2 regions of the Gracilibacillus caseinilyticus genome follow, and region 1 is predicted to be linked to the other one. Evidence: a T-box and tRNA genes for the amino acid it is inferred to sense, from the RefSeq annotation. Region 1 holds a T-box; the other holds one or more tRNA genes.
What was found. The T-box of region 1 lies ahead of trpS (tryptophan--tRNA ligase). A T-box ahead of a tRNA ligase gene usually reads a tRNA of that ligase, here a tRNA-Trp.
Positions count from the first base shown of each region.

Region 2: it encodes a tRNA-Trp, which carries the amino acid that the T-box ahead of trpS (tryptophan--tRNA ligase) is inferred to sense. The anticodon was not compared.

Region 1 is NZ_CP095072.1:2,661,646-2,669,754, forward strand. Features, by position in the region: gene fabF (beta-ketoacyl-ACP synthase II) at 1-54, shown strand, start outside; gene MUN88_RS12545 (YuzI family membrane protein) at 407-619, shown strand; gene MUN88_RS12550 (DUF3603 family protein) at 697-1,455, shown strand; gene trpS (tryptophan--tRNA ligase) at 2,113-3,108, opposite strand; T-box leader at 3,164-3,354, opposite strand; gene MUN88_RS12560 (DUF3899 domain-containing protein) at 3,418-3,786, opposite strand; gene MUN88_RS12565 (peptide ABC transporter substrate-binding protein) at 4,057-5,754, shown strand; gene opp3b (oligopeptide ABC transporter permease) at 5,896-6,828, shown strand; gene opp3C (oligopeptide ABC transporter permease) at 6,828-7,979, shown strand; gene MUN88_RS12580 (ABC transporter ATP-binding protein) at 7,990-8,109, shown strand, end outside.
Region 2 is NZ_CP095072.1:276,814-284,922, reverse strand. Features, by position in the region: rRNA gene MUN88_RS01310 (16S ribosomal RNA) at 1-1,327, shown strand, start outside; rRNA gene MUN88_RS01305 (23S ribosomal RNA) at 1,543-4,454, shown strand; rRNA gene rrf (5S ribosomal RNA) at 4,573-4,689, shown strand; tRNA gene MUN88_RS01295 (tRNA-Asn) at 4,703-4,777, shown strand; tRNA gene MUN88_RS01290 (tRNA-Ser) at 4,780-4,871, shown strand; tRNA gene MUN88_RS01285 (tRNA-Glu) at 4,883-4,957, shown strand; tRNA gene MUN88_RS01280 (tRNA-Val) at 5,001-5,076, shown strand; tRNA gene MUN88_RS01275 (tRNA-Met) at 5,104-5,180, shown strand; tRNA gene MUN88_RS01270 (tRNA-Asp) at 5,252-5,328, shown strand; tRNA gene MUN88_RS01265 (tRNA-Phe) at 5,367-5,442, shown strand; tRNA gene MUN88_RS01260 (tRNA-Tyr) at 5,479-5,564, shown strand; tRNA gene MUN88_RS01255 (tRNA-Trp) at 5,595-5,665, shown strand; tRNA gene MUN88_RS01250 (tRNA-His) at 5,680-5,755, shown strand; tRNA gene MUN88_RS01245 (tRNA-Gln) at 5,769-5,843, shown strand; tRNA gene MUN88_RS01240 (tRNA-Gly) at 5,850-5,924, shown strand; tRNA gene MUN88_RS01235 (tRNA-Cys) at 5,975-6,048, shown strand; tRNA gene MUN88_RS01230 (tRNA-Leu) at 6,059-6,140, shown strand; partial or broken gene MUN88_RS01225 (ISL3 family transposase) at 6,340-7,560, shown strand.

The DNA.
Region 1 (8,109 bases):
TCACTAGGTTTCGGTGGTCATAATGTAACGTTAGTCTTTAAGAAATATCAATAATTGAAAAAAAACTCCACTTAGCATAAGTGGAGTTTTTTTATGCATATCAATATGGCCATTTTGACAGATGGAATGTGCTTAGCAAAGCTACGGAAATATGCCCCGCAGGACGCGAAGTGGTTGGCCGGAGTGGTATCCCAGCACTCACAATATATCAATGTGGTCCAAAAGCAGACATAATCTGTATTAAAGGAAGCTGGCAATCTGCACTTCTTCGTTCCTGTATCGTAAACAAGAGCATCCTCACAATCCTATTATAGAAAGAAAAATCCTTGCATAACGTTCCTATCATTTGTAATAGATAGAAGGCTTGTACATATACATGTATAAACCGGTTAAGGAGCGGATTAGGGTGGTATATGTATTTATTTTTTTAATAGGATTTGGCTTTTCTATCTCCGGTGGTATTTCGATCATACTCTATTTGAATTTTATTCCTGCTGGCTTATCTTTCATCGATTATCTGTCAATTGTTCAGACAAAAATGGAGTGTTATTTTTTGATTGTTGGCATTATTTTGATGGGCTTTTCATTACAGAAGATCTCGATGTATTCTGTTAAATAATAACAAGAGAAGAATAAATTATCTTGTAATGGTCATACTGTTTGATAAACAGATTAGCTAAAGTGAGGGTTCGTAATATGTTGTATTTACATGATGTATGGGTCAACTGGTTTGAAGGTGAAGAAAATGGCTACAATGTATGTCCTTTTCATGAATGGAGAAAGGCTGACGGCATAGAAATTCTCGATCAAGCTCCAATACTCTTCATTGACAACAAAACCTTCGATTACATTGAAAATGACTTACAAGATATTCCTCAAGAGATATTAGACAAAATTTATCAACGTGCGTATGTGCGAAAAAATCAGGAACGAAAGGCGTTAGATTACGCCTGTATTGTAACGAATGGTACGGCAATTCTGGCATTCGATACAATGGGTTATCATATCCCGATTAGAAAAAGCCGGTTAATTCCTCGCCAGGAGCGTTTAGTAGCAGACCTGATTGAAGGAAGAACGGCTACAACCTATTCGTTAAGTAATACAACGGATAAAGAATTTCACATTTTATCATTGCCAACCAATTATATGGTGGGCTTAACAAGAAAAGAACGTCAATTAAAGCAATTATTAATGATCGCATTAGACCAGTTAAATGTAGGACAGTGTTCGGAAGAAGTACGGTATTGGCTGACAGAATGGTCACCGGAACGCTATCACACCATCAAAGAAATGACATTCCAGAAAGCTTGGCAAACGCTATATAATGAGGTGGTAGAAGGCTGGAGTATCCATCATGAAGAATTTTGCAAACAGATCATCAAAGGACAGGCTTTCTATGAAGACATTTGGGAGCGCGAACAGGATACCTATTCCACAAAATCATTACGATCATAATTAAGCACATAAAAAAGATTCCGATAGTCAAAAGATATCGGAATCTTTTTTATTAAAGTGAATCAAGTTGGCTTATGATTAAATATGGGTTCTTATAACATGGATTATGTTAACTAGCGTTGAAGAAATCTTGAAATGATTCATGTGCTGGGATACCGCTCCGTCCAACCACTCCGCGTCCCGCGGTGAGTCTACGTGGTTGGTCTACGCTCATGTATAGCTCCACAATTAATGCGACAGGTAGGTTAAGGAGCATCACCTGCAAGATTTACATCTAAATTTGATGATGTTCTATGCATAACACGACTGCTTTAAGCTGTTCCATTCATTGTAGCACTTTACTTAAGCGTAGGAAATATACGGAGACTCCCGTGGAATCAGCGCGAGCTGAAGATCCACTTAGTCTGTGCCTGTGTCTACAAGTATTGCTTCGAAGCGGGCTTCCTCGGCACAAGGCAGCAACGAAGCAGTGCAAGTAGTAGCCTAGCTGAAGCCGTGCCCACAGGACGCGGAGCATATTTCCGGAGCTTTGCTAAGCAGATAAAATCTATCAAAATTACCTCCATATCAGACAGCTCCACTATACATAATCCATGTTATAGGTAGTTGGATATTATTTTGTTAGTTAGGATCGGGGGTATTCCCGGTTTTTCTCGCTTATCTTTTCTTTTTCACTCTGCCAAGTCCCATTGCTTTTTTCGCTTTGCGTATCATTTTAGTAGCGGCGAAATTAGCTTTATCTGCGCCTTGATCGAGTAAGTCGTCCAATTCGTCTGATTCAATTAACTGGTAATAGCGTTCCTGGATAGGGCGTAAGGCGTCGATCACAGCATTAGCTGTATCTTGTTTAAACTCACCATAGTTTTTTCCTTCATATCGTGCTTCTACTTCTTCAACGGTTTCACCTGTACAGCTTGCAAAAATAGTAAGCAAGTTGCTTATTCCCGGCTTATTCTCTTTATCAAACTTCACGATACCATCAGAATCGGTTACAGCACTTTTAATTTTCTTTTCAATCTGTTTTTCGGTATCGAGCATAAAGATAGATGCTTTTTGATTATCATCAGATTTACTCATTTTTTTCGTTGGTTCCTGTAATGACATGATTCTTGCTCCTACCTTCGGAATGCTGATTTCCGGGATGGTAAAAATGTCATTAAATCGATAGTTGAATCGTTGAGCGAGATCACGAGTCAGCTCAAGATGCTGTTTTTGATCCTCGCCAACTGGTACGATATCGGTATTATAAAGTAGAATATCGGCAGCCATTAATGGTGGGTAGGTTAATAACCCTGCAGACACGGCTTCTTTTCCATGAGATTTGTCTTTAAACTGTGTCATTCGCTCGAGTTCGCCTATATAACTTACCGTTTGTAACATCCAGCCTAACTGCGTGTGGGCAGGGACCTCGGATTGGATGAATAATACTGATTTATCAGGATCAATACCTGATGCAATATATAACGCTGCAAGTGATTTAATATTGTCACGAAGCTTCAGTCGATCTTGTGGGACGGTAATGGCATGTTCATCTACGACGCAGAAATAGCAATTGTTCTCTTCCTGTAGTGAAACAAAATGCTTCATCGCTCCTAAATAATTTCCTAATGTTAGACTTCCACTTGGTTGAATACCAGAGAATATTGTTTTCATTTTCCTCACCTCTACTGTTTTTTTTGCATTAAAAAAAGTCCATTCTCTTCCCGAAAAAAGGGACGAATGAACCGCGGTACCACCCTTGTTATCACGATAAAAGTGATCACTTAAGTACTAGTAATGCCTAGTGACATGGAATACGTCCTAAGAAAATTCCAATTCCTTTTTCCCTTAGTACCTATTTGCAGCATCCATAGGCTCTCTTCAAGCTAGCGGAGAAAAAGTACTTCTATCTTCTAAATTCCAGACTTTATGATTTGATTGAATTATATAAAATGTTGCAAGATTTTTCAAGCATAATTCGAGTTATCCATAATATATTACAAGTAATACGAGCATTATGATCAGTAAACCACTTCCCTGTACGATGAAAAATCGAAGTGCTTGTATACTGACCCGTTCAGATGGGGGGCGTACTGAAACAATGGTACTTTCCCATTGTTTATGTTTACTAGTATTCGTAAAGACTTTCTGAAAGCTGCCTGCCGTAATATCGAAAAAACGTTTAGCCGTAACATACAATAACAATCCTGCTATTAAGTAGCCTCCACCAAGGTAAAACAATATATTAATATAATGCAAAAGTACGAACTTTTCCATAAATAGAAATACAAAAGCTAGGCATAATAGAAGGTGTATGACAAAAAGAATGGTCTGCCTCTTAATGTGAGTCATAAATGTCGTCTCCTTTCAAGCTAATTATGCAGTATGATAACCTCAAAATCAATTATCAGAATAATCGGAATATAAAGAAAACTTTAAATATTCCAAATATAATAAAGAAAATAAGACTTAAATACCATTTTTTCGCGCGAATCGGTCTATTTTATTAGTTTTTTTAACAAAATGTATAAAAATTTAGTGAATTGTGTGAAAATTCCTTGTATAATAAGAATTGTTAAATTTGTCTTCATAATAAATTAATAAAACTAGGGGGTTTAATTAATGAGACAAAACAAATGGTTTTTGCTAGTAGTAGCTCTGCTTTTAGGACTAGTACTTGCAGCATGTTCAACAACAGGAAGTGATTCTGAAGAAGGATCAGAAGAGGAAGGAAATACCAATGAATCTGAAAGTACGCAAACAGATGAAGAAAAAGTCTTGAATATTGCGGCAACTGCAGATATTCCGACAATGGATCCGATTATGGCTGAAGATAACGTCTCCTTCCAATATGTTTCGGCTGTCTATGAGGGCTTATATCGTATAGCAACTGGTGGTGAAATTGTATCAGGTGTTGCGAATAAAGACGAAACAGAAATTAGTGAGGATGGATTGACTTATACTTTCCATTTGCGTGAAGATGCAACATGGGAAAATGGAGATCCTGTAACTGCACAAGATTTCGTTTATGGCTGGCAACGAGCAATTGATCCAGATAATGGTTCTTTTTACGCTAATTATTTAATGAGTGGTAAAATTAAAAATGCAGCTGAAATCTATGCTGGTGATATGGAACCATCTGAATTAGGTGTAAGTGCACCTGATGATTATACGTTTGTAGTAGAATTAGAAAAAGCGGTTCCTTACATGGATTCATATGCAGCATTTATGACATTTTTACCGCTAAATCAAGAATTTGTTGAAGAACAAGGTGAAGATTTTGCATTAGCACCTGAAAACATGCTTTCTAACGGTCCATTCAAAATGACGGAATGGGAAACTGAAAGTGGATGGGTATTAGAAAAGAACGAAGATTATTGGGATGCAGAAAATGTTGCATTAAATAGTATTAATGTAAAAGTAATTAAAGATGCGGATACAGGTCTTTCTAACTACGAAGTTGGTGAACTTGACCGTGTATCTTTACAAGGGGCTCAAGTAAAAGACAATCAAACAAGCCCAGAATTTAAATCATTAACAGAGACAAGTGTCTTCTGGTTAAAAATGAATCAAGCTTCTGCTGAAAAGTCTGAATATATGCAAAACCTTAATTTCAGAATGGCACTAGCTAAAGGATTTGATAAACAATCTTATATTGACGTGGCATATGGTAATGATTCAGAGCCAGTAAACTATTTTGTACCACATGATTTTGTTCAACATCCTGAGACAGGTGAAGATTTCCAAACTGGTAGTGATGTGTTAGCGTTTGATGTGGAAGCTGCTCAAGAATATTGGGAAAAAGCGAAAGAAGAGTTAGGATTTGAGGAAGTAACTTTAAGCTTTCTAAGTGGAGATACAGATGTTTCTAAATCAATTAGTGAATTCATGAAAACTGAATTAGAAGAGAACTTAGAAGGACTAACATTGGAAACAGTTAACGTTCCATGGGCTCAACAACTAGAATTAATGCGTAAACATGAGTATGAATTAGCTGTATCTGGCTGGGGTCCAGACTATAAAGATGCTATTTCCTTCGTAGACCTTTGGGTGACAGGTGGAGAAAACAATGACGTTGGTTATTCTAACGAAGATTATGATGCACTTGTGAAATCTGCGAAGAACGAACTTGCGACTAAACCTGTTGAGCGTTTTGAAGCACTTCAACAAGCTGAAAAAATTGCTTTAGAGGATGCAGCAATTGCACCGATCATGCAACGTAAAACTTCTGTGCTTTCTAAAGACTATGTAAAAGGTATGGATACCATGAACCCATTTGGTAATGATTACAGCTTTAAATATGTAGATATTCAAAAGTAAGCTAATCTAATATCAAATAATGGAAAAGAGAGTATAGCCGATGATTAGATGAGCTGTACTCTCTTTTATCCTTTTTAGGCAATAGTGTGAATATTTCGTCAATTATAAAATTATTTAGGGAAAAAACAGGAGGTGGATGCGATGGCCAAATATATACTGCAACGACTTATATACATGATCATCACGTTATTCATCATAGCAACAGCAACATTTTTTCTAATGAAGATGCTTCCAGGCTCTCCTTTTGACGCAAATGCGCAAAAAATGTCGGAAGAACAGTATGAGTCAATGTTGGAACACTATGGTTTGGATGAGCCGGTGCCGGTACAATATGTCAAATATATGGCTGGTATGGTACAAGGTGATTTAGGCGTGTCGTTTCAATATGATAATCGAGCGGTTACAGACGTAATACTAGATCGACTTGGTCCATCTGCACAATTAGGAGCACAAGCATTAATTATTGGGGCAATATTGGGGATTATTTTAGGTATGGTCGCTGCGATTCGACACAATACATGGGTAGATTATACATCAAATGTTATTGCGGTAATAGGGATTTCGATTCCGTCCTTTGTATTTGCCGGTATCTTACAGTATTATTTAGCGGTTCAGTGGAGATTGTTCCCGCCATCTTTCTGGGAAACACCGATCCACACGGTCTTGCCGACGATTGCATTAATGATATTCCCAATGGCCATCTGTGCACGATTCATGCGTACAGAAATGCTTGAAGTATTAGGGTCTGATTATATTGAATTGGCGCGCGCCAAAGGGGTGTCCAGTAACAGTATAATGTTTAAACATGCGATGCGAAACGCATTAATTCCGGTTATCACAGTATTAGGTCCGATGACAGTTAGTTTGATGACCGGTACGTTAGTAATTGAACAAATTTTTGCGGTACCAGGTATCGGGGAACAATTCGTAAGCTCTATCAACACGAAAGATTACCCAGTTATTATGGGTACAACCATGTTATTCTCCATTTTATTCATTGTGGTTATTCTTATTGTTGATTTACTGTATGGATTAATTGATCCACGTATCCGTATTTCGGGAGGGAAGAAATAATGGACAATCATTCAAACAAGAAAATTAGCTCGGATAGATTTAAACGAGTCCATTTAGAAGAGGATCGTGGTGAAGAATTGACACGTCCTCAGCTCTCCTACTGGAAGGATGCCTGGATCAGGTTAACCAAAAATAAAGGGGCAATATTAGGTTTAATCGTCCTAGTGTTTATCATATTTATGGCATTAGTAGGACCTTTCTTTAATGATTATGACATTGAAGATGCCAATTATGATGCAGCATATTTACCACCTAAAATACAAGGCTTGGAATGGCTTGGATTTGATGGTTATCAAACCTATGAAGTACAAGGTGCTACGGAAGAAGAGGCAATCAAACGTGGTATGGAAGGCTATGAGTTAGAAGAGCAATATGTTAGTAGTACAGAAGTTATCTTAACGCCAGAAGAAAGTGATGATGGTTATTATACCGTAGCTATAGAAGCCGATGCCTATAGTGCTCAAGGTTTTGAAGATGAATACTTCTGGTTCGGAACCGATAAAATGGGCCGTGACTTATGGACAAGGATTTGGAAAGGAACACAAATTTCCTTATATATCGGTTTCTTAGCAGCGATGATTGATATGGTTATCGGGGTTCTGTATGGTGGAGTTTCCGGTTATTATGGCGGACGTACCGATAATGTCATGCAGCGGGTAATTGAAGTATTATCCGGTATTCCGAACTTGGTTATTGTTATCCTGATGATCATCTTACTGAATCCAGGTTTGCTGGCGATCACGATTGCCTTAACGATTACTGGCTGGATCGGTATGGCAAGAATTGTTCGTGGTCAAGTATTGAAATTGAAAAACCAGGAATTTATTTTGGCAGCTCGTACGTTAGGGGCAAACGACAGCAGAATTCTAATGAAGCACTTAATCCCAAACGTGATCAGTGTTATTATTATTAACACGATGTTTACGATTCCGAGTGCGATTTTCTTTGAATCGTTCTTAAGCTTTATCGGTTTAGGGCTTCAGCCACCAATCGCATCACTCGGTACTTTAATTGACTCAGCATTTGACAGCTATCGAGTATATCCATACATGTTATTATTCCCAGCTGTCATTATTTCGTTATTAATGATTGGCTTCAATATTTTAGCAGACGGTCTGCGGGATGCGTTAGATCCTAAGATGAGAAAGTGAGGTGGAGCATATGGATCCAATTTTAGATGTTCGTAATTTACATGTAACCTTTGACACGTACGGCGGGAGTGTTAAAGCTGTACGAGGAGTTAATTTTCAATTAAATAAAGGGGAAACATTAGCCATCGTG
Region 2 (8,109 bases), 2.1 Mb from region 1:
TATCACTTACAGATGGGCCCGCGGCGCATTAGCTAGTTGGTGAGGTAACGGCTCACCAAGGCAACGATGCGTAGCCGACCTGAGAGGGTGATCGGCCACACTGGGACTGAGACACGGCCCAGACTCCTACGGGAGGCAGCAGTAGGGAATCTTCCGCAATGGACGAAAGTCTGACGGAGCAACGCCGCGTGAACGAAGAAGGTTTTCGGATCGTAAAGTTCTGTTGTTAGGGAAGAACAAGTGCCGTTCAAACAGGGCGGCACCTTGACGGTACCTATCGAGGAAGCCCCGGCTAACTACGTGCCAGCAGCCGCGGTAATACGTAGGGGGCAAGCGTTGTCCGGAATTATTGGGCGTAAAGCGCGCGTAGGCGGTTTCTTAAGTCTGATGTGAAATCTTGCGGCTCAACCGCAAGCGGTCATTGGAAACTGGGGAACTTGAGTGCAGAAGAGGAGAGTGGAATTCCACGTGTAGCGGTGAAATGCGTAGATATGTGGAGGAACACCAGTGGCGAAGGCGACTCTCTGGTCTGTAACTGACGCTGAGGTGCGAAAGCGTGGGGAGCGAACAGGATTAGATACCCTGGTAGTCCACGCCGTAAACGATGAGTGCTAGGTGTTAGGGGGTTTCCGCCCCTTAGTGCTGCAGTTAACGCATTAAGCACTCCGCCTGGGGAGTACGGCCGCAAGGCTGAAACTCAAAAGAATTGACGGGGGCCCGCACAAGCGGTGGAGCATGTGGTTTAATTCGAAGCAACGCGAAGAACCTTACCAGGTCTTGACATCTTCGGATGTCCCTAGAGATAGGGAGTTCCCTTCGGGGACCGAATGACAGGTGGTGCATGGTTGTCGTCAGCTCGTGTCGTGAGATGTTGGGTTAAGTCCCGCAACGAGCGCAACCCTTGATCTTAGTTGCCAGCATTAAGTTGGGCACTCTAAGGTGACTGCCGGTGACAAACCGGAGGAAGGTGGGGATGACGTCAAATCATCATGCCCCTTATGACCTGGGCTACACACGTGCTACAATGGATGGTACAGAGGGTAGCGAAACCGCGAGGTCAAGCAAATCCCATAAAACCATTCTCAGTTCGGATTGCAGGCTGCAACTCGCCTGCATGAAGCCGGAATCGCTAGTAATCGTGGATCAGCATGCCACGGTGAATACGTTCCCGGGCCTTGTACACACCGCCCGTCACACCACGAGAGTTGGCAACACCCGAAGTCGGTGGGGTAACCTTTGGAGCCAGCCGCCGAAGGTGGGGCCAATGATTGGGGTGAAGTCGTAACAAGGTAGCCGTATCGGAAGGTGCGGCTGGATCACCTCCTTTCTAAGGATTATAGGAACACCTTTTACAAGGTGACAAATCATACTTGGTTGTTTGGTTCAGTTTTGAGAGATCAATACTCTCTTGAACTTGTACCTTGAAAACTAGATAAGAGTAATCAGGACGTGGAAGCAACTGCTTGACAGCTGTGGAAACGAAACTGATGACAAGACATCAAACAATAACCAACTCGCTTTTCATTGGAATAAAGTAAGTATAGTTAAGTGAAGAAGGGCGCACGGTGGATGCCTTGGCACTAGGAGCCGATGAAGGACGGGACAAACACCGATATGTCTCGGGGAGCCGTACGTAGGCCTTGATCCGAGAATTTCCGAATGGGGAAACCCTCTGCTCGTCATGGAGTAGAACATTTATCTGAATCCATAGGATAAATGAGGCAGACCCGGGGAACTGAAACATCTCAGTACCCGGAGGAAGAGAAAGCAAACGCGATTTCCCGAGTAGCGGCGAGCGAAACGGAATTAGCCCAAACCAAAAAGCTTGCTTTTTGGGGTTGTAGGACACTCCTTTGGAGTTACAAAGAAATACATTAGACGAAGTGGTCTGGAAAGGCCCATTATAGAAGGTAACAATCCTGTAGTCGAAAATGTGTTTCCTCCGGAGTGGATCCTGAGTACGGCGGAACACGTGAAATTCCGTCGGAATCCGGGAGGACCATCTCCCAAGGCTAAATACTCCCTAGTGACCGATAGTGAACCAGTACCGTGAGGGAAAGGTGAAAAGCACCCCGGGAGGGGAGTGAAAGAGAACCTGAAACCGTGTGCCTACAAGTAGTCGGAGCCCTTTTATGGGTGACGGCGTACCTTTTGTAGAATGGACCGGCGAGTTACGATCCCCTGCAAGGTTAAGTGGAAGACACGGAGCCGCAGCGAAAGCGAGTCTGAACAGGGCGTTTTAGTAGGTGGTCGTAGACCCGAAACCGTGTGATCTACCCATGTCCAGGGTGAAGGTCAGGTAACACTGACTGGAGGCCCGAACCCACGCACGTTGAAAAGTGCGGGGATGAGGTGTGGGTAGGGGTGAAATGCCAATCGAACACGGAGATAGCTGGTTCTCTCCGAAATAGCTTTAGGGCTAGCCTCAAGGCATGTATGTTGGAGGTAGAGCACTGATTGGACTAGGGGCCCTTACCGGGTTACCGAATTCAGTCAAACTCCGAATGCCAATCATATTACCTTGGGAGTCAGACTATGGGTGATAAGGTTCATAGTCGAAAGGGAAACAGCCCAGACCGTCAGCTAAGGTCCCAAAGTATACGTTAAGTGGAAAAGGATGTGGCGTTGCATAGACAACCAGGATGTTGGCTTAGAAGCAGCCATCATTTAAAGAGTGCGTAATAGCTCACTGGTCGAGTGACGCTGCGCCGAAAATATACCGGGGCTAAACGTATCACCGAAGCTACGGATTGATCTACGATCAATGGTAGGAGAGCGTTCTAAGTGCAGCGAAGTCAGACCGTGAGGACTGGTGGAGCGCTTAGAAGTGAGAATGCCGGTATGAGTAGCGAAAAAGAAGTGAGAATCTTCTTCACCGAATGCCTAAGGTTTCCTGAGGAAGGCTCGTCCGCTCAGGGTTAGTCGGGGCCTAAGCCGAGGCCGAAAGGCGTAGGCGATGGACAACAGGTTGATATTCCTGTACCACCCAATTCCGTTTGAGTGATGGGGGGACGCAGAAGGATAAGGAATGCGCACCACTGGATGTGTGCGTTGAAACAGTAAGTGAGTCAGATAGGCAAATCCGTCTGGCAATCACAAGCTGTGATCAGGAGGGAAATATAGTACCGAAGTTCCGGATTTCACGCTGCCAAGAAAAGCCTCTAGCAAGGAAAAGGGTGCCCGTACCGCAAACCGACACAGGTAGGCGAGGAGAGAATCCTAAGGTGATCGGGAGAACTCTCGTTAAGGAACTCGGCAAAATGACCCCGTAACTTCGGGAGAAGGGGTGCTTCTTTTGCGAGAAGCCGCAGTGAAAAGGCCCAAGCGACTGTTTAGCAAAAACACAGGTCTCTGCGAAGCCGTAAGGCGAAGTATAGGGGCTGACACCTGCCCGGTGCTGGAAGGTTAAGGGGATGCGTTAGCATTAGCGAAGCGTTGAACCGAAGCCCCAGTAAACGGCGGCCGTAACTATAACGGTCCTAAGGTAGCGAAATTCCTTGTCGGGTAAGTTCCGACCCGCACGAAAGGTGCAACGACTTGGGCACTGTCTCAACGAGAGACCCGGTGAAATTATACTATGCGTGAAGATGCGCATTACCCGCGACAGGACGGAAAGACCCCGTGGAGCTTTACTGTAGCCTGATATTGAATGTTGGTACAGCTTGTACAGGATAGGTGGGAGCCTGAGATACGTGAGCGCTAGCTTACGTGGAGGCGCCGGTGGGATACCACCCTGGCTGTATTGACCTTCTAACCCAGAACCGTGATCCGGTTCGGAGACAGTGTCAGGTGGGCAGTTTGACTGGGGCGGTCGCCTCCTAAAATGTAACGGAGGCGCCCAAAGGTTCCCTCAGAATGGTTGGAAATCATTCGCAGAGTGCAAAGGCAGAAGGGAGCTTGACTGCGAGACCTACAAGTCGAGCAGGGACGAAAGTCGGGCTTAGTGATCCGGCGGTACCGAATGGAAGGGCCGTCGCTCAACGGATAAAAGCTACCCCGGGGATAACAGGCTTATCTCCCCCAAGAGTCCACATCGACGGGGAGGTTTGGCACCTCGATGTCGGCTCATCGCATCCTGGGGCTGTAGTCGGTCCCAAGGGTTGGGCTGTTCGCCCATTAAAGCGGTACGCGAGCTGGGTTCAGAACGTCGTGAGACAGTTCGGTCCCTATCCGTCGTGGGCGTTGGAAGTTTGAGAGGAGCTGTCCTTAGTACGAGAGGACCGGGATGGACACACCGCTGGTGCACCAGTTGTTCTGCCAAGAGCATCGCTGGGTAGCTACGTGTGGAAGGGATAAGTGCTGAAAGCATCTAAGCATGAAGCCCCCCTTAAGATGAGACTTCCCATCACGTAAGTGAGTAAGATCCCTCAGAGACGATGAGGTTGATAGGTTCGAGGTGGAAGCATGGTGACATGTGAAGCTGACGAATACTAATAGATCGAGGACTTATCTATACCAACGGTTTTGTTGATGTCAAAAATTCTTATCTAGTTTTGAAAGTATTTTTAAATTTATACTTGATTTTTTCAAAATACATAGTATAATATTCTTTGTCACTGAAAACAGTACAGGCTTGGTGGCGATAGCGAAGAGGTCACACCTGTTCCCATGCCGAACACAGCAGTTAAGCTCTTCAGCGCCCATGGTAGTTGGGGCTCGCGCCCCTGCAAGAGTAGGACGTTGCCAAGCAATTTCATTCCATTCCACAGTAGCTCAGTGGTAGAGCAATCGGCTGTTAACCGATCGGTCGTAGGTTCGAATCCTACCTGTGGAGCCAATGGAGAGCTGTCCGAGTGGTCGAAGGAGCACGATTGGAAATCGTGTGTGCGGTCAACGCCGTACCGAGGGTTCGAATCCCTCGCTCTCCGCCACTTTAAATATAGGCCCGTTGGTCAAGTGGTTAAGACACCGCCCTTTCACGGCGGTAACACGGGTTCGAATCCCGTACGGGTCACCATAAATGCCACTTAACTTTTAGGAAAGTATAAATCCTTTCAAATGGAGGATTAGCTCAGCTGGGAGAGCACTTGCCTTACAAGCAAGGGGTCGCAGGTTCGAGCCCTGCATCCTCCACCATTTTTAAATTAACATTATTTATATTATCGCGGGGTGGAGCAGTCTGGTAGCTCGTCGGGCTCATAACCCGAAGGTCGCAAGTTCAAATCTTGCCCCCGCAACCAATTTTTCTTACTACGATGAAATAATTTCTTCGAAAGAAAATGTTCGTAGTGCCCATTGGGTGCAACCTAATGGTCCGGTAGTTCAGTTGGTTAGAATGCCTGCCTGTCACGCAGGAGGTCGCGGGTTCGAGTCCCGTCCGGACCGCCACTTATAAAACAACATATCATGTTTTCATTCATTAATATGGCTCGGTAGCTCAGTCGGTAGAGCAACGGACTGAAAATCCGTGTGTCGGCGGTTCGATTCCGTCCCGAGCCACCACTTTAAAAAAATTCACGTTTATGTTTATATTTTTATGGAGGGATAGCGAAGTTGGCCAAACGCGGCGGACTGTAAATCCGCTCCCATCGGGTTCGTAGGTTCGAGTCCTACTCCCTCCACCATTTTAATTTAATAATTATATTATTTATTGTAGGGGTATAGTTTAACGGTAGAACAGAGGTCTCCAAAACCTCCAGTGTGGGTTCGATTCCTACTACCCCTGTTTTTCTTGTGATGGCGATCATGGCGAAGTGGTTAACGCACCGGATTGTGGTTCCGGCACGCGTGGGTTCGATCCCCACTGGTCGCCCCATTATATATTTTATTGGGCTATAGCCAAGCGGTAAGGCAACGGTTTTTGGTACCGTCATGCGCTGGTTCGAATCCAGCTAGCCCAGCCATTTTAAGCGGAAGTAGTTCAGTGGTAGAACACCACCTTGCCAAGGTGGGGGTCGCGGGTTCGAATCCCGTCTTCCGCTCCATTTGTATTTAACATATTCAAGTATTATTTTCATATACTATATAATATCGAGGCGGCATAGCCAAGTGGTAAGGCAGAGGTCTGCAAAACCTTTATCACCGGTTCAAATCCGGTTGCCGCCTCCATCATAATTATGCCGGTGTGGCGGAATTGGCAGACGCGCACGACTCAAAATCGTGTTCCTCACGGAGTGCCGGTTCGACCCCGGCCACCGGTACTAAATACACAACTAAAACGTTGTAACATCAAGGCTTCGCACTAATAAGTGCGGAGCTTTTTTGTATTCTCATAACACTACAAAATAGGCTCTATTATATATGTTGGGGTTTGAAAAAATTAAGCATAATAAAACACGCAAGCTCCTATATCCTTTACACTTGAATGGACTAGAAACAAACCAAAGGGATAGGAGATGCGTGTACATGCAGTTTAACATGAATTTACCAGGATTAGAAAGTGTTATTGTTACTAAGATGGAGGAGTTGGAGGGGGACTTTTACTTACATATAAAGTTGCCTGTTAAGAAACACCGTTGTCCTGCTTGTGGGGAAAGAACAAGCCACGTCCATGACTATAGAATACAAAAGGTACAACACTTAAAGCTCTTTGAACGAACATCTTATCTGTTTTATAGGAAGCGAAGATACGTTTGTACTTGTGGAAAGAGGTTTCCTGAGAAAAACCAAGTTGTAGGGCGATATCAAAGACATTCAAAGGAATGGAATCAAGCCCTAGGGCTTCGTGTTATTCAGGGAAAAAACTTTAAAGATACTGCTGGTCAGTTCAGAACTTCTCAAACAACAGCTATTCGTCGATTTGATCAACTAGCAGCTACTAGTTTAAAAGAAGTGGACACGTTACCACCAGTAATAGCTATCGATGAATATAAAGGGGATACAACAGAAGGTAAATACCAAGTAATCATCGCAAATGGAGAAACGGGTGTCCCGCTTGATATATTACCGAATCGCTCTGTACGTACGATTAAAAAGTACTTAGCTAAAAAAGGATCTCAAGTAAAGATGGTTGTCATGGATATGAGCTAAAGCTTTAAGTCAGCAGTTCAAAAGGCTTTGCGGAACCCCATCATCATTGCAGATCGCTTCCACTTTTGTCGGTATATTTATTGGGCTTTAGAACGAGTGAGAAGACGTGTTCAAAAAGAATTCCATGATTACGACCGCAAAAAGTGCAAGCGTATGAAACACATTTTTTATAAACGATATGAAGAACTGAGTAGTAAGCAACACTGGTATTTAGACAGATATTTAGGCTTGTCGGAGGATTTACGACAGGCCTATGGTTTAAAGGAAGCATTCCGCTCCTGGTTTGAAGGAGCGAAAAAGGTTGGAACAAAAGATTTAGGTGAAGTAAAACAAGGACTGTATAACTATTACAAACAGGTAGAAAAAGCAGGACTAGATGAGTTCATCAAAGCCGCTGGTACACTCAAGAACTGGCAAGCAGAAGTTTTAAATAGTTTTGCCTTTGACTACAACACTGGATTTGTGGAGGGCCTAAATAACCAAACAAAGGTTATTAAACGTAATGCATTTGGCTTTAAACGATACGATCGATTAAGGTTACGTGTATTACTGCATCATCAATTTAAAAACCTAGATTTTCAAGTTGGTTAAGGGATAGGAGCAAAGATTCCTACCCCAACATTTGACGCAGAACCATTTTCTCAAATGGAACTACTTCTATTAGTCATAATTTAGTGATTCCTTCTTTCATATGATAGTATTGACCAGGTAATTTATTGCTTAGATAAAATTTCTTGGTAAACTTATCTCCGTAATCCAGTGTAAATCTTTAGTTTCCCCTGTTGATGGGTTAACAAATACCAACATTAATTCTACATATTTTTAACCTATAAAACTTAGCTGAATCAATTGATGTTGCATATTTAGTATATCTATTTGCATCAGTTTCGCCATTAAGAGCTGTTGAGCTATTTACTGAAAGTATATTATTTTGTCTTCTTGTATTTCATCCGTATTTTTACTTTTCCACTGTACCAACATATAGATACCTGTAATGTCATTTAGCCTTATTGGGTCCCCATCTGGATTGATAAGCTGAATGGTTTTATCTAGTTGGTACCGGTCGCTTAGTCCGAGTAAGCCCGAGGGATATTTTCTATTAAAGATGTAATGGCGGATATTCGGAAAAGTCTTGAGGGA